One region of the Propionispora vibrioides genome, then DNA from elsewhere that is predicted to be linked to it. Evidence: riboswitches for the same ligand, from Rfam matches in the RefSeq annotation. Region 1 holds a riboswitch; the other holds the start of a gene.
The links. A riboswitch is a leader RNA that binds a small molecule or an ion and turns the genes downstream of it on or off. The one in region 1 is predicted to bind fluoride.
Positions count from the first base shown of each region.

Region 1 (7,961 bases):
AAGCACCCGCTACCTGGAGCAGGACGGCTGGCAAATTGATCATTACGTTCAGCCCCAGGGCCGCTCCGGCGTCCGCTACTTGATTGCCCAGAAAAATAATACGCCCTTCTATTTTATCGCCATTGTCGGTACGGAAAATGAAAAGGATGTTAAACTTGACCTTAAAGTGGATAAAGTACCCTTCGCCGGCGCTACCGATGAAGAAATCTCCGCTGCTGCGGCTCAAAAGAATGTGCCTGATACCGAACCTAAAGTCCATAAGGGCTTTAACCAATTCCTACAGGCCGGACCGGCGGCCACGCTGCGCAGCCCCCGCCGGGGCAGCCTGGCGCTGCCCGATCTGCTGACGGCGAACAAAGACCGCAAGCTTTACCTGACCGGTCACAGCCTCGGCGGCGCAGCCGCTACCCTAGGCGGCGCAAGATTAATCAGCACCGGTATGACTTCCGGCCAACTGGAGGTTATCACTTTCGGCGCCCCGGCTGTGGGCAATGCCGCTTTCGCCGCCAAGTTCGCCCCGATCCTGCCAGTGACCCGCATCGTCCAGTCCAGCGATCCGGTCACCGGCGTGCTGCAGACCCTATTCGGCGGTTATCAGCAGTTTGGCCGGGAAATAAAATGGCCGGCCCCAGCCTTCGTAAGCGATTCCCATCAGTTAACCGGTTATATCGATTCGGCCATCAAAAATTATTACGACAAACGCCGCCTGGCCATGGATGCCGGCATGCCGCTTCCCGCTTTTCCGGCGTTTGCCGGGGCCAGCCAGGACAGTGCCTATATCCTGCCGCTGAAAAACAGCTTGCCCGAGAACTTAACCACCGAATTCTGGTATATGAATGAGGCCTTGCAGGATGAATACCGCCGCACCTTTTCCCGCCAGGTAACTCCTGCCGACATGCCGGATTCCTGGCAACAGGCAGCAGCGGCCTCCGGCTGCCGCTGGGTCATTGCCTCTGAAGTCAGTGCCAGCCGCGTTAAGCAAGAAAAGAATGCCTATTATATCACCCTGACTCAGACAATCTATGACGCAACGACTGGCGCCGTCGCCGACACAGCCATTTACTCGACAGGCACCTATACCCTGACGCCGCTGGAAGCCTTTATCCACGCCTTTAAAGAAATGAATATCCATCTGAACTCCCGGCTAACTAAAACCGCCATATAGCGGCAGCTCCTATCAGATGCTTCATCAATTTGCCGCCGCTTTTACCCTGCATAAATCGAGGCCTGTTCCGTAAAAGGAACAGGCCTCGATTTATATCTCCCGTAAAGTCATCAGTATAAGTAATGGCCTTATGACCAAATAAAAAGACATCTGTTTGTCACACTTCCATCAGGCTCAGGATAATCCTGTTTCTTACTCTGGATACAAACCACCCTGGTTTTCGAGAAGCCTGTCTCCGGCGAAGGGTCCCTGATTGGCCCGAAAAAGAATAAACCTGGGTTAGACGGTTCACATTCCCCATCTTTTCCCAGGAAATAATTCCTCTCTAAAACAGTCTGGCAATACCAATCCCCAGCCAGGTGGCAAAAAAACCGACTCCCAAATTGAGTCCTACATTATAAAAAGCCCGCAAGGCATCGGCAGTTTGCAGTAAGCGCAAAGTCTCATAACTAAAGGATGAAAACGTAGTCAAACCGCCTATTAAGCCAATGGCGACAAGCAATCGCCAGTAGGGGCTGATGCTTAACCGCTCGGTGGTCATTGTCAAAAATAAGCCGATAATGAAGCACCCTACCACATTAACAAGCAACGTCCCAAAGGGAAACTCCGGACCAAACCGCTCCGCCATCCAATTGGACACTAAATACCGAATGACTGAACCAATCCCACCGCCGACCGCTACTAAAACAATTCCCAGCATATACTTTCACCTCTCTTGCCTCGTCTGTTCTTCTGTTATCGCTTCGGTGGTTTATGACCGTATTTGATAACTTCTATATCGTCAATCGTAACCATTCCCTCCTCCAGCATATCATCCAGGAAGGGCAATAGCTTGGCAACATACTCCTCACTGTCGATAATTTCCACTAAAATGGGTAAATCACTGGATAAATCCACAATACTGGCCGTATGAATCCGGCTGTTGGCCCCATAACCCACGATGCCGCGAAACACCGTCGCCCCCGCCATATCCAGTTCCTTGGCCTTTTCCACGATAGCTTGATACAAAGAACGCCGTTTCCAGTGATCGCTTTCCCCGATATAAATCCGTAATCGTTTGGCCTGACTCGCAATTTTGGGCACAAAGACTCCTCCTTCAACTTGATACCAATCAACTTTTTATAGCCCGGCTGCCTGCAACGGCCTAAACCGGCACAGCAGCGTGTATGATCTTTTGCAGCCTGGTCGCCGGCTGCCACCACGACAGCCAATACGGCTCGGGCCAGCCAGCTACCGGGCCGTATTTTTGTAATTTTCTCCGTTAACCCTTAGGGGGGTGCTTAACTATCCGCAACAACCCTAACGGCACTTTTTGTACCATACTTCGTTAACATTTTTGATATGCTATCTTTATTTTACCACAACAACCGGCACTTTAGCATAGGTAACCACCTTTTGCACTACACTGCCAATAATCAGACTTTTAAATCCACCCATGCCCCGTGTACCCATGACAATCAAATCGGCCCTGCGATCAACAGCGTAGCGCATCAGGCTCTCCGCCGGATGGCCCTTTAAGATTTCCGTCTGTAGAAAAATCCCCTGTTCCTCACCATAAACCACAGCCTGCTCCAGCAGCGGCCGGTACTGTTTCTCTCCATCGGCGTACCATTCATCCACTTCATCAATGCTGGAGCTAAATTCAGGGGGCTTAACCACACTGGCCACTACCACCGTCGCCCCCTCAAACCTGGCAGCCAGGCCTACCGCCCAGACTAACGCCTTGTGGCTGCCGGCTGAGCCGTCATAAGCCACAACTATTTTTTTCAAATCCATATCAATCGGCCTCCCTCTCCCTGATAACCATGTTTTTTATCACTGCCGGCGATTCGTCGGTCTCATCTGTCGGGAAAAACCATTTTTGGGCGATCATCGTCGGCACCACGGCGCTCAAAATGACGGTTGCCACCAGTACACTGTACTGTCCCTCATCGATATAGTGATTAGTTAGCCCGTACAAGGCCGAAATAGTGCCAAAGGTCAGACCGGTGCTCATTAGCAAGGTAGTGTAAATACCGGTACGCGGTGTATAGTGAAACCAGTTGGTCGCCGGCAATACGCCGATAAACTTGGCAGCCATTTTGATCAGCAGGAAAACCAGGATAGTCCCGGACATCGTATACAAAGCTCCCACCGATACCAGTACCCCCGCTTTAATGAAATAGAACGGCGTAAAAACGGCAAATACAATGGCTCGCATTTTCACCAGCGTTGGTTTGTAGTGCTTGAAAAAGCGGGCCATGGCCATACCGATAATATAGGCCGGAAGTACCGCCTCGCTGCCGCTGATTACCGCCAGATAGGCCAGGGCTAAGAGTACCAGAAAAATGAACTTGATTTCCGGCTCACTGACCCGCCCGCCATACCATTTGAATATCCTGGCAGCCAGCGGAGTAATAACCAGCACAGCCACGATCATAACTGCTGTAAACCAGACGACCTTTAGCGAAAATCCGGTAAAGAGCAACCCCAGGGCCAGCACCGTCCCCAAATCAGTGACAAAGCAGGCCGCCAGAATGCCTTGACCTAAACGGCTGGCCGACAGCCCGCTTTCTACCATGACGGCATACACGACGGCCACTGAGGTGGTTGACAGTGCAATACCGGCAATTTTAGCGGCATTGCCGTCCCAGCCGAACATATACTCGGCAAGCCACATGCCGCCCAGAAAGGGCAGCAGAAACGATAAAAAGCCAATCACCAGACTTTCTTTCAGGTTGCCTTTAAGACTATCGGGATCAATCTCAGCCCCGGCAAGAAAGGTCAACACCACAGCACCAAATCCGGCTAAAAAAGTAACCCAGGATGTAATCTCCAAATGCATGGCGTTGCCGCCAATCACACCCACGGCAATCTCCATAAGCGCCACCGAAATGCCCAGCCGGATAGACAGGACGGTGGCAATAAGGGCCAGCAGCACCCACTGCGCGGCAATAGCAAAGTTCTGTTCCATTGACAGCTACCTCCTTGTTAGTCCTTGACTAATACTCCCAGGGTGTGCTTCAAATTAACGAAATGTTCTATGGCGAGTGACTTTTGCGAAAAGACAAAATTCACGAAAATGGCCCTTACTTCCAAAAATTTCAACGAAGTGTGTCAAAAAAGCACCCTTCAAAGACACTCCGAACCATTTGCCAACACACCCTAGGGAAGGTAGGAGTTATTACCGCGTTCACTGCGGGGTTATGGCGAACTCCATCGCCGGTTTTTACGCCGTTCTGCCTGAAAAATCAACCGGACAGCCTGTCATTTGGCGGCAAAAGGATTGCCGAAGACAGCTTTTCCGCCCAACTCGGCCTCAATCTCCAACAGGCGGTTATATTTGGCAATGCGTTCACTGCGGCAAGCCGAACCGGTCTTAATCTGACCGCCGCCCATGGCCACGGCAAAATCGGCCAGGAACGCATCTTCGGTCTCGCCGGAACGGTGGGAAACAACATAATTCCAGCCGGCCTAACGGCACATTTTAATGGCCTCCACCGTCTCGGTCACCGTACCGATCTGATTTAGCTTAATAAGCACCGCATTGGTGGTCTTCTCCTTAATGCCGCGGGCAATAAATTTGGTATTGGTGACAAAAATATCGTCGCCCACAATCTGCAATGCCTGACCGAGGGCTGCCGTATGCTCCCGGAAGCCGTCCCAGTCATTTTCCGCTAATCCGTCTTCCAGGGAAACCAGGTAATATTTCTTGGCCCATTCCTTGTACAGCGCCGTCATTTCACTGCTGCTCTTTACTCCCTGCCCTGATTTTGTTAAATGATACTGACCATTTTCATAAAACGAACTGGCTGCCGGGTCAAGCGCCAGGGCAATATCCACACCCGGCACATAGCCGGCTGACCGGATGGCCTCGATAATCAGCTCGCAGGCCTCCTCATTGCTCTTCAGGTTAGGTGCAAAGCCGCCCTCATCACCCACACTGGTGGCATAACCCTGTTGCCCCAAAAGCTTTTTGAGCGCGTGAAAGGTTTCCACACCATATTGCAGGGCTTTGGCAAAGGTAGGCGCGCCGACAGGCATAACCATAAACTCCTGAAAGTCCACACTGTTGTCGGCATGCTTGCCGCCGTTTAAAATATTCATCATCGGCACCGGCAGCCGCACCGCCTCGCTGCCGCCCAGATAGGCATAGAGCGGCAAGCCCTGTTCTATCGCTGCGGCCCGGGCAGCCGCCATGGAAACGCCCAAAATGGCGTTGGCGCCTAAATTGGCCTTAGTCGGTGTACCATCCAGCTCCAGTAGGAGCTGATCAATCGCCGCCTGATCACCGGCATCCTGCCCGATCAGTTTCGGGGCTATGCGATTGTTGACATTGGCCACAGCCTGCAAAACTCCCTTACCGCCATAGCGCGTCTTATCGCCGTCCCGCAGTTCCAGCGCCTCATTCTCACCGGTAGACGCACCCGAAGGCACCGAAGCCGATGCCCTGCTGCCACCGGCCAGTTCCATATTGACCCGTATGGTCGGATTCCCCCGGGAGTCCAAAATTTCTAACGCATTTACATTGACAATCTTACTGCTCATACATAGCGCCTCCTTCGATAAATTACCTATAAGATTTGTTAGCAAACACCTATCAATACATTCAACTCTAATTTTTTCACCAATTAAACTTATATTAGACTTGTTCTTAGCAGCGGGCAGAAAAAAAACAGACTCCTACCACCTAAGTGGTAGGAGTCATTACCGTCTGCACGGACTTAAAGGCGAACTCCATCGCCGCTATAAAAATATGGCTTTATTATATCAGCCGGTCTGATTCTGCGTCAATAGCAACCGCTTTGCCAAACTCTGGCTCTACGGTATTCACTTGCTGCAAAAGCTGCTGCAATTGCCCGGCAGCCCGCTGCAGCCGGCTGCACCGGTCTGCCACATCCTCAGTTTGTCCCTGTTTTTGCACCGCCGCGGCAGCAACTGCCTGGGCAGTCCCGTCCACCGCCTCGGCCAGCCGGGCACTAAAGGTTGCCCGGAAGGAATGAAAAGCTGCCTCCGTATTCTGTAAAAGAGCCCAACGCAGGCTTTCCACATTCCGCAGCACCAGCGTTTCCACCTGCCGTTCCAGACGCTTGCGGATACGGACAAACCGAAACGAGGCCGGTAGCAGTACCTCCAGCCAGGTGTGGGGAATTCCCCCCAGGCCTGTTTGCCATTCCGTTTTTACCCAATAGGGCTGACGTTTCATTTGAAAGGTCAGCTCCTGCTCCACCGCCTGATAATCAAGGGCAAAAATGGTGGCTGCCGTCTGACGCACCGCCTGAATCAAAGCCTCAGCCCGCTGCTGATGAACAGCCATTACACCGGCCAGGTAGTCGCTAAACTGGTCGGCAGTGGCTGACAGTTCCCGGTCAAAAAAGGGAGCAACAGCCGCCATCAGGGCAGCCTGAGCGTCCCGCTCCAGACCGGGACGTTCACCACCGCTTAGCTCTTTTGCCACCACATGGGATAAGTAGTCCCGGGCCTGCTGCCGCAAGAAGCCGGCCTGCTGCTCCAGAAAGTCCAAAGCCCGCTTGCGATCACCGGCCAGTATGTCATCGGCCTGCTGCTCTTCGTCCGTCAATTCTGTCAGTTTCTGCCGCAGCAGTGCCTGCTTGGCGGCCAATTCATCGACCGGCATAAGCAGAACCTGGACGGCAAGCTCCAGCTCCAACAAGGCTTCCCGCAGCACGGCAGCCAGTTTGGTTTCAATAGCCATAGCCAGTACCGCCTGCATTTCCTGCCGGAAGAAAGCTGTTAATACCTCCTCCAGCAGGCCTAACCCACTAGCCGCCAGCAGACGGCTATCACCTCTCGCTTTGCCCAAAACTGCCTGCCGGGCCGATACCTGGTAGACGGTTTCCACTGCTATGCCGGCCTGTTCCCGCAAAACCTGCCGCAAAAAGCTAACCATGGTGTCCTGTTCCTCACTGCTGAGATGATCAGCCTTATTGAGCACAAAAAACAAACGCCGCACATGATGCTGCACAATCTGCAGAAACGCCAATTCCGCCGCCGTAACCGGCGGGTCGGCAGATACGACAAACAGCGCGGCATCACACTGGGCAAGAAACCGGAGCGTCGTGTCCGTATTATGCCGGAAAGTAGAACCAATGCCCGGCGTATCAATCAGGACGACTCCGCCGGCCAGCAGTGCCGCCGGATATTCTACAATCACCTGCTCCACCTGCAAACAATTGGCCGGGTTGGCCTGTTCCGCCACAAACCGGCTCAAATAGTCTGCCAGTGACGCATCATCATCAAATACGCCCTGTTCCTCCCGTCCGTCAGCAAACGTTATATATGCCCGCCGTCGCATCCCCTGACGGATGACGGTCGGCAGCGCCGTCACCGGCACCAAACTGGACGGCAAAAACGGGCCGCCCAGCAAAGCATTGATCAGGCTGCTTTTGCCGCGCTTAAACTGCCCCAGTACCGCCAAATGAAATTGTTTTTCCCTCAGCCGCTCCGCTAGTTTTTCCACCCGGACAGCATGCGGGATAAATCGATTGCCAACCTGCCTTAGCTGCCCGGCTGCCTCTTCCAGCAGTCCGGTCAGGCAGGCTTCCTGTTCCGGCATACGGTCATATTTCATCCCGCTCTCTCCCTTCTCAAGCTGCCACTGCTCCGTTTTTCAGCACGGGCATGGTCAGCCGCCACTTACCAAATAAATCAGGCATACCCGGCGTTTAAAACAGCCCAGCAGCCGGTATAGCCGATTCAGCCACAGCCGGCCGGCCGGAGCTACCGGAACCAGCCCTTTAAAATCAGTTTCTTTAACCGGTTCCACCGTCACCATTCCATCGCTGCACATATCATC
Region 1 covers NZ_FODY01000008.1:117,596-125,556, forward strand. Annotated here, with positions in the region: gene BMW43_RS08785 (lipase family protein) at 1-1,165, shown strand, start outside; gene crcB (fluoride efflux transporter CrcB) at 1,491-1,865, opposite strand; gene BMW43_RS08795 (DUF190 domain-containing protein) at 1,901-2,248, opposite strand; gene BMW43_RS08800 (universal stress protein) at 2,516-2,941, opposite strand; gene BMW43_RS08805 (cation:proton antiporter) at 2,943-4,118, opposite strand; fluoride riboswitch at 4,313-4,377, opposite strand; partial or broken gene eno (phosphopyruvate hydratase) at 4,412-5,692, opposite strand; fluoride riboswitch at 5,836-5,898, opposite strand; gene BMW43_RS08815 (dynamin family protein) at 5,910-7,736, opposite strand; gene BMW43_RS08820 (DUF190 domain-containing protein) at 7,791-7,961, opposite strand, start outside.

Region 2 (7,961 bases), on a different contig from region 1:
CCCCGCCACACCGGCCAAACAGCGGCTAACGCCGGTACTCCCAGCGCTGCCACCGCTTCCAGCAGCAGTACTTTGCCGGGCAGTTCCAGCCCCCCGGAGTCAAAATTAAAGACCTGGGCCATAAAACCGGTTACCATACTGGCGGCCAGCGCTCCTAACGGTGCGGCAATCACCAACGCCAATACGCCATAGACGCCAACCATGGTCAAATACATTCTTAGAATTTGATCCCGCCTGGCACCGATGGCCTTCATAATTCCGACTTGCCTGATTTGTTGTGTCAAAATAGCCGCTATCGTATTTACCAGCAAAAAAGTCCCTAACAGTAACGACAAGATGCCCAGCACGGTCAGCAGCAGGATTAACGCATTCATAATGCTTTGCAACTGATGTTCACCCGGTTTGTTTACCTGTAGCCAGAACACCGTGGTATCGCCTTGCTCCAGCTTGCTCCAGGCCCGCCGCCCCACCGCTTCAATCGGCGCCGTATCCTTCCCCTTAAGCACCCAGGGCTCCACAACAAAGTTCACCTGGTCCAACCGGCGTTCTTCGTCCAGTTTTTCCAGTGTATCCATACTGATATAGCCATAGGAACGGCCGCTGAACATGCTGGGAATCTGACTGGGATCATAGACCGTACCGGTAATTTTTAACGTACGCTTGTGTCCGTCCGAGGTTTCCACCTGAATGTTGCCGCCTTGCGCTACTCCCAGTTCGGCCAGAGAAGAACGTTCCAGCAAAACATCCCCGTCCCCCGGCGGCCAGGCGCCTGTCTGACTCTTAATCCGGTTCACCTTCTGCCTGCTGTAGTCGGGGATAGCGGTCAAAAACATCTGCCGCCACTCGCCGCCGGCCGTCCTCACCCGCAGATCAACATTACGCCGTCCTTCAGCCTCCTTTACGCCGCGCAGGCTGCGCACGCTGTCAACCAGTTCCTGGTCAAAGGGATCGGCATACAGACTGGCGCTGGCCGGCACCGCCGACCTCCAGCTTGCATCCAGGTCCCGTTCAAACATTAAATACGCACTATAGACCATGCCGACGGCAAATACGCCAACTGTGATAGACAGTACCACCAGCAAGGTCCGCAGCTTGTTTCCCCACAAATCGGCCAGCACTTTACGCCACCGTGGCCCCCACAAGGTATAGCTAATCACGGCTGGCACACTCCCTATCCCCGTCCGGCAGTATCTGGCCATCATAAACCGTCACAATCCGGCCGCTGCGACGGGCCAAGTCATTGTCGTGAGTGACCATAAGAATGGTTTTGCCCCCGGCAGCCAGCTCCTGGAAAAAGTCAATCACACTGGTAGCCGTGCGGCTGTCCAGATTGCCTGTCGGTTCATCGGCCACCAACAGCGGCGGATCATTGGCCAAAGACCGGGCAATAGCCACCCTCTGCTGCTGACCGCCGGACAAGTTGGCCGGCAGTTTATGAGCCTGTTCCCGCACACCTACCAGTTCCAGCAATGCTAAAGCCCTTGCCGGTCTTTCCGTCCGGCTGTACATGCCGCAAAAATCCATGGGCAGCATAACGTTTTCCATTACCGTCAGGGTGGGTAGAAGCTGAAAAAATTGAAAGACCACACCTACCGTCCGCCCCCGCCAAACAGCAATCTGATTTTCATTCAGTGTATGCACAGGCATGCCGCTAATCCAGACTTCACCGCCGGTGGGCCGGTCAATACCGGTAATCATATTAATTAAGGTCGATTTGCCGCTGCCCGATTTTCCCACCACGGCGACAAACTCCCCCGCCTTTACCGACAATTGGATGCCTTTTAGCGCTTCAAACTCACCGGCTCCGGTAAAATACGTCTTGCTCACTTTTGTCATTTCCACTGCCGCCATCCCGGCCCGGGGTTGCGGCAATTTAGCTTCCATTAATCCTGACAGCCATTTTGCAATCATAACTTCCTCCGTCTTTTCCTAGGCTCGTAAATTCTCAGGCGCGCCGCCACCTTGCCTTGCGAAAAAATTCCCGCAAATTCAATTTACACTTTTAAAGCTGGTGAAGCACTAGCAATGGCGTGACCAAGGCCGCCTCCAGATTCTCAGCCACCCGTTCAGCCGTCAGTTGCCGGCTGATCAGCAGGTAAGGTGTGGCTCCGTCCAAAGCGGCAAACAGGGCAGTAGCCTGACTACGCGGCGAATGGTCGCGAAACTTTCCCTGCTCCAGACCTTTGGTAAACAGCCGCTCATAAAAAGCAATCATATCGCCGCTATAAGCATTAATAAGCGACCACATAGCGGAGCAGGCCAAAATCTTGGACAAGGACAATAAAATAAACGTCATTTCCCGGGGATGCTGCGCCCAATATTGCAAATAGACCACTATGAAAAAGCGTAATCCTTCCACCGGACAGGAAAGGTTCTCCGCTTGATAGATCAGTTCCCGGACCGGCTCAAAATACTTCCCGTTAGCCGCCAGTAAAATCTCGTCTTTGCTTTTGTAATGGTAATATAAGCCGCCCTTGGTCAGACCCGCCCGGGCGGCAATCACCTCCATGGAAGCCCCTTCGTATCCTTTTGCCAGAAACTCCGTGACTGCCGCTTCCAAAATATCTTCCCTGCGTTGTTCCTTCGGAGCTTTTTTAGTCACTATGATCGCTTCCCTTCTTGCCTACCGGAATAAAAATACCTACCGCCGGTATTTTTTATAAAAACATTGCCCTTTCTCCGGTCTGCTTTGCTATAAAAATTTATGCCGGCAAACTCTATGCCATGACAAGCCAGGCTTCCTTCACCCCGGCTTGCTCAAAACATGGCCATTTGCTCATGGATTTCATCATCCCGCAGCTCGGGCTTGGCTATCTCCTCAAACTTCGGGTTCTTTATATCCTGAAAGCCTGTCCATCTCCGGCAGTCAGGGCAGTATACGCTGCTGGCGCTGAGCACCCAGGCCAGTTCCCGCTTGCATTTTATACAAACAAATTGATAAAGCTTATCGTCCACTATACTCACTCTCTTCCGGACAAGAGGACGGTGCACTAAGCCCAGCCTCCCGTATATCAGGCAGAACCTGGAAATTCATCCTGTTACTATAATCGAGAAAATCCCCGTCATTCCTTACTGGATAAGCATTTCTCCATATATCTCCGTTATCCCTGCCTGGAAAAAGAAAGAATGATTTCGCTGGAGAAAGCCACCAGCCCTTTTATACGATGTACGCTGTAAAGGACTTTCATCGTCCTAAAATATTTAAAGGGTAAATAGAATACCGCTCCTATTTACCCTTTAAAACATATTTTTTTAAATTGAAGGTGGTTTTGCTACCAGCCATTGTTGATTTTGCTGCCCTTTGGGGAGCATATGAGCATCAAACCACATGTAATAAAACCTTTCGACCGAATTCACATTGTAACCATCCTGTAAATGATCCGACGTATCGTAAGAATCTGCTAAAATCAAAACATCATCAGCCGTCGTATCTGTTCCCATGGTATCATACCCGATAATAGCCCGCCAATGTCCGCCCCAGTCAATATTCTCTACCAGTACAGGAGTATTATCTTTTAAATTGGCTATGACAAAATTTTTAAAATCATTTACGTTTGCAAAGGTAGAGCCATTTTTATCAGCCTTGTCTAAGCTGGACGTAACATCCCAGCCAATGCCTTTAAAAAAGTTCACCATCCCTTTTGTATCCGTTCCTACAATCGGTTTGGTATTCATAATATTAGCAATTGCCTTTTCCGTCCATTTTGTATTGCCAAAGTGCACAAGAACGGTTAACGCAGCCGCAGGACCACAGGTGATTTCGGTGGTTTGCTGATAGGTCTTATAATGAGGCAGAATCGTTAAGGTATTTGTTGATTGTAGATTATAAAAATCCGGAGCGGCAAAATAAGGCGATTGTTTAACATTGCCTATACCATGATAGGAAGAGGCACCTTCCGAAGAGGTAATATAGCTGGAAGGATAAGGAATTACGTGACTGTCCTCGCCATTAGCCAAAACATCCGGACTATTGGCAAAAGCTATACTTGTCATACTAAAAATTAACCCTATGACCAGATAAAAAGATAATAAGTGTAACTTTTTCACAGTATTCCTTCTTTCTTTTTCTTAATGTTATTATCTCAGTTCCCAGGCAAACAGAAATTCCCGCCCAATTTGTACCCTTTGAGCAACTACATACTAAGTTTATTTTTCTAATTCTCTACCTAACAAATTAATCCTTCAAAAGCAATTTGGAAAAAGATTTACATTCTTTTAGTTACCGGCTGTGCCCGATCGCTTTTCGTACGGTGTCAGGTTACTTTTTCTCTATCGCCTGCATCGAGCCTAAATAGAAAGTACCCAGCCCCTGCAGCTTATTACTGTAAGGACCGGGTACTTTTGTTATTGAACCATATACTTATTCTCTGCCCATCACGTACTAGACAGGGTTCTTATTTTACCTGCCGATAGTACACTTGTTTATATCTGCCAGGGCATTCAAAAGAAGAGTCAGCCGATTTATTTACTCGCTTCCTCAATCGCAACGGCAACGGCGACGGTAGCACCAACCATTGGATTGTTGCCCATGCCTATGAGGCCCATCATTTCCACATGAGCCGGCACTGACGACGAACCGGCGAACTGGGCATCGGAATGCATCCGTCCCATGGTATCGGTCATACCGTAAGAAGCCGGACCGGCCGCCATGTTGTCCGGGTGCAGCGTACGTCCCGTACCGCCGCCGGAGGCAACGGAAAAATAACGCCGTCCTTTTTCGGTGCATTCTTTTTTATACGTGCCGGCTACCGGGTGCTGGAACCGCGTGGGATTGGTGGAGTTGCCGGTAATCGAGATATCGACCCCTTCCAGCGTCATGATCGCCACACCTTCCATTACATCGTCAGCCCCGTAGCAGCGCACATTAGCCCGTTCCGATTGGGAATAGGCCTTCTCCCTGACAATCGACAGCTTACTGCTGTAATAGTCAAAAACAGTCTGCACATAAGTGAAACCGTTGACCCTTGAAATGATCTGTGCCGCATCTTTACCCAGACCATTTAAAATGACCCGCAATGGCTCCTTACGTACTTTATTGGCCGATTTAGCAATGCCGATCGCCCCTTCAGCAGCGGCAAACGATTCATGACCGGCCAGAAAGGCAAAGCATTTCGTTTCTTCCCGCAGCAGCATAGCGGCCAGATTGCCATGCCCCAGTCCAACCTTGCGGCCGTCGGCTACCGAGCCGGGAATACAAAACGCCTGAAGCCCTTCACCGATTGCCTCTGCCGCATCGGCAGCCTTGGTACAGCCCCGTTTCAGCGCGACCGCAGCCCCCAAGGTATAGGCCCAACAGGCATTTTCAAAGCAAATTGGCTGAATTCCCCTGACCATACCGGGCACATCCATCCCTTTTTGCTCACACATTTCTTTCGCCGCTTCCAACGACTCAATTCCCTGTTCTTGTAAGAAAGCTTCTATTTTGGCGATTCGCCGTTCATATCCTTCAAATTTTGCCATCCTTGTCTACCCCCTCGCTTATTCATGCCGGGGGTCGATGTGTTTGACCCCTTCGTCGTAGCGTCCATATTGACCGGTTGCCTTTTTCAACGCTTCGTTTGCGTCGGTGCCTTTCTTGATCATTTCCATCATTTTTCCTAAATGGACAAAACGATAGCCAATAATTTCGTTGTCAGCATCCAGCGCCAGCGAAGTAACATACCCCTCCGCCAACTCCATATAACGCGGGCCTTTGGCCAACGTGCCATACATGGTACCCGTCTGACTGCGCAGCCCTTTACCAAGGTCCTCCAGTCCGGCGCCAATCGGCAAACCGCCTTCGGAAAATGCAGTCTGACTGCGGCCATAAACAATTTGCAGGAAAAGTTCACGCATAGCAGTATTGATTGCGTCGCAAACAAGGTCGGTATTAAGCGCCTCCAGGATGGTTTTGCCTGGCAGGATTTCCGAAGCCATTGCTGCCGAATGAGTCATGCCGGAACAGCCAATCGTTTCGACCAGCGCTTCCTCAATGACACCTTCTTTCACGTTAAGCGTCAGCTTACAGGCACCCTGCTGCGGCGCACACCAACCTACACCATGAGTCAGACCGCAAATATCCTTGACCTCCCGGGCCTTTACCCATTTACCCTCTTGCGGGATCGGCGCCGCCCCATGATTGACGCCTTTGGCTACACAGGTCATTTCTTCGACTTCTGTTGAATACTTCATCTCTCTTCTCCTTTCATGCTAAGCCTCGGCCATAAAAATAGACTCCTACCGTAGAGGTAGGAGTCATCGGCGCACTCGAAACTGCGCAGTTCATGGCGAACTCCATCGCCAAACTATGTATTAGTTACGTAAAAATTATACTGTTAATCTAGCAGAAACGTCAATTCCAATCTTTTCTTTCGCACAAGTTATTTTTGTACAAGCGATTATCTAAAGATAGACTTCAACCGAAATAAAAGGCATTATAGCCTGGAAGGGCACCTCCGACCGCTATGGCGCCACAGTCTTTTGCTGCAAGAAAAATCCTTTTAGTTGCCGCGACTCCAGGTTCATAAAACCGTCTTCAAGCCGTTTTTTCAAATAGGAGACTTTATCCGGACTTAACCATAACGGTTAGCGCATTTTCCCTACGATAATAAACAAGGGTACAGACACTAGCTGAACGGCAACAGAAAAAACAATCAACATCCCCACCGACAGGTCGTACAAATACCCCATGCCCGCACTGCCTAAAAACCAGGCAAAGCCATAAATGCTATTGAAAAGGCCGTAAGCAAAGCCGCGGTGATCCATCGGTACCATTTCCGCTATGGCGGCACGCATGATGGACTCATGGGCTCCCATACCAATTCCCCAGAAAATCATGCCGGCAAAGGCCAAATAAATATTGACACCAAATACGCAAGGAGCAAAGAAAGCCGACAATACTGTTGCAAAAGCAAGAACGCTCAACCCATTCCGGTCGAAATAGCGTCCGAAAATCAGAGCCGACAGAGCGGCTACCCCCATTGACACCGAATAAAAAATAGGAATGCCCACAGCCGGCACAGAAGAGGTCACCCCGAAATGATATGCAACCAAAGGAAAATCAGTATAACCAACAGCAACCAGCGAAGTGGCGGCGAGATAGAGCCAAAACTTAGCGGATAGCTTTTGCGAAGATTCATCCCTTTGTTCGAAAACTACATAGGGCTTGGGATAGGTAAGCCGGGCATAGGCCAACGTCAGCAAGCAAAGTAGCATCGGAAACGCCAGCCAGGCAAAGCTCAGCCGGTAATCACCCCGTAAGTACATAATGCCTGCAACGAGCAGCGGACCGGTCATCGCACCAACTTGATCCAGCGCTTCGTGCATGCCAAAAGCCCAACCACGGCCAATATGCTTTGCTACGTTGGATAGCATGACATCACGCGCTGGATTGCGAATGGCCCGGCCCATCCGTTCCAAAACCATTAATACGGCTGCAGCCATCCAGTTATCAGCCAAAGCAAGCAGTGGTACTGCCACCAGATTGATGATATAGCCCCATATGGTAATCAGCCAGTATTGCCCTGTCTTATCACTCAATTTACCAGAAAAAAGCCGAACGCCATACCCGACAAATTCTCCTAAACCGGCAATGATGCCAACATTTGCTGCGCTGGCTCCCAGGCTGCTCAGGAAAGGCCCCGTAATGCTGCGGGCACCTTCGTGAGTCATGTCGGCAAACAAGCTAACAATTCCCATCAGCAAAACAAACTTTAGCGCTTTGGATTTATCCAACTCTTGTTCGAACACATTCACCACTCCTCTCGTCATTCTGTTGTCACTGATTTGCCGGCTTAGCTGTCGGGAACAACAATTCTCACCATGCTGGGGGACAAATTCAAATCCCGAAAAGCACTCCATTTTTCAGCTCCTTTTTATCCCTAACACATCTGCTTATTGAAAAAAGCGCTACGCTGCAGAAACTCATGACAAGCATCTTTTCAATTAGACACTTAAAAAGGAAAATAAAAAAAACAACCGAC
Region 2 covers NZ_FODY01000015.1:38,761-46,721, forward strand. Annotated here, with positions in the region: gene BMW43_RS12525 (ABC transporter permease) at 1-1,157, opposite strand, end outside; gene BMW43_RS12530 (ABC transporter ATP-binding protein) at 1,150-1,911, opposite strand; gene BMW43_RS12535 (TetR/AcrR family transcriptional regulator) at 2,003-2,602, opposite strand; gene BMW43_RS12540 (hypothetical protein) at 2,758-2,955, opposite strand; gene BMW43_RS12545 (C39 family peptidase) at 3,253-4,047, opposite strand; gene BMW43_RS12550 (GGGtGRT protein) at 4,462-5,460, opposite strand; gene BMW43_RS12555 (iron-sulfur cluster assembly scaffold protein) at 5,479-6,171, opposite strand; fluoride riboswitch at 6,222-6,290, opposite strand; gene BMW43_RS12560 (MFS transporter) at 6,565-7,728, opposite strand.
Region 2: linked by a shared signal. The riboswitch ahead of BMW43_RS12555 (iron-sulfur cluster assembly scaffold protein) and the one ahead of eno (phosphopyruvate hydratase) in region 1 are both predicted to bind fluoride.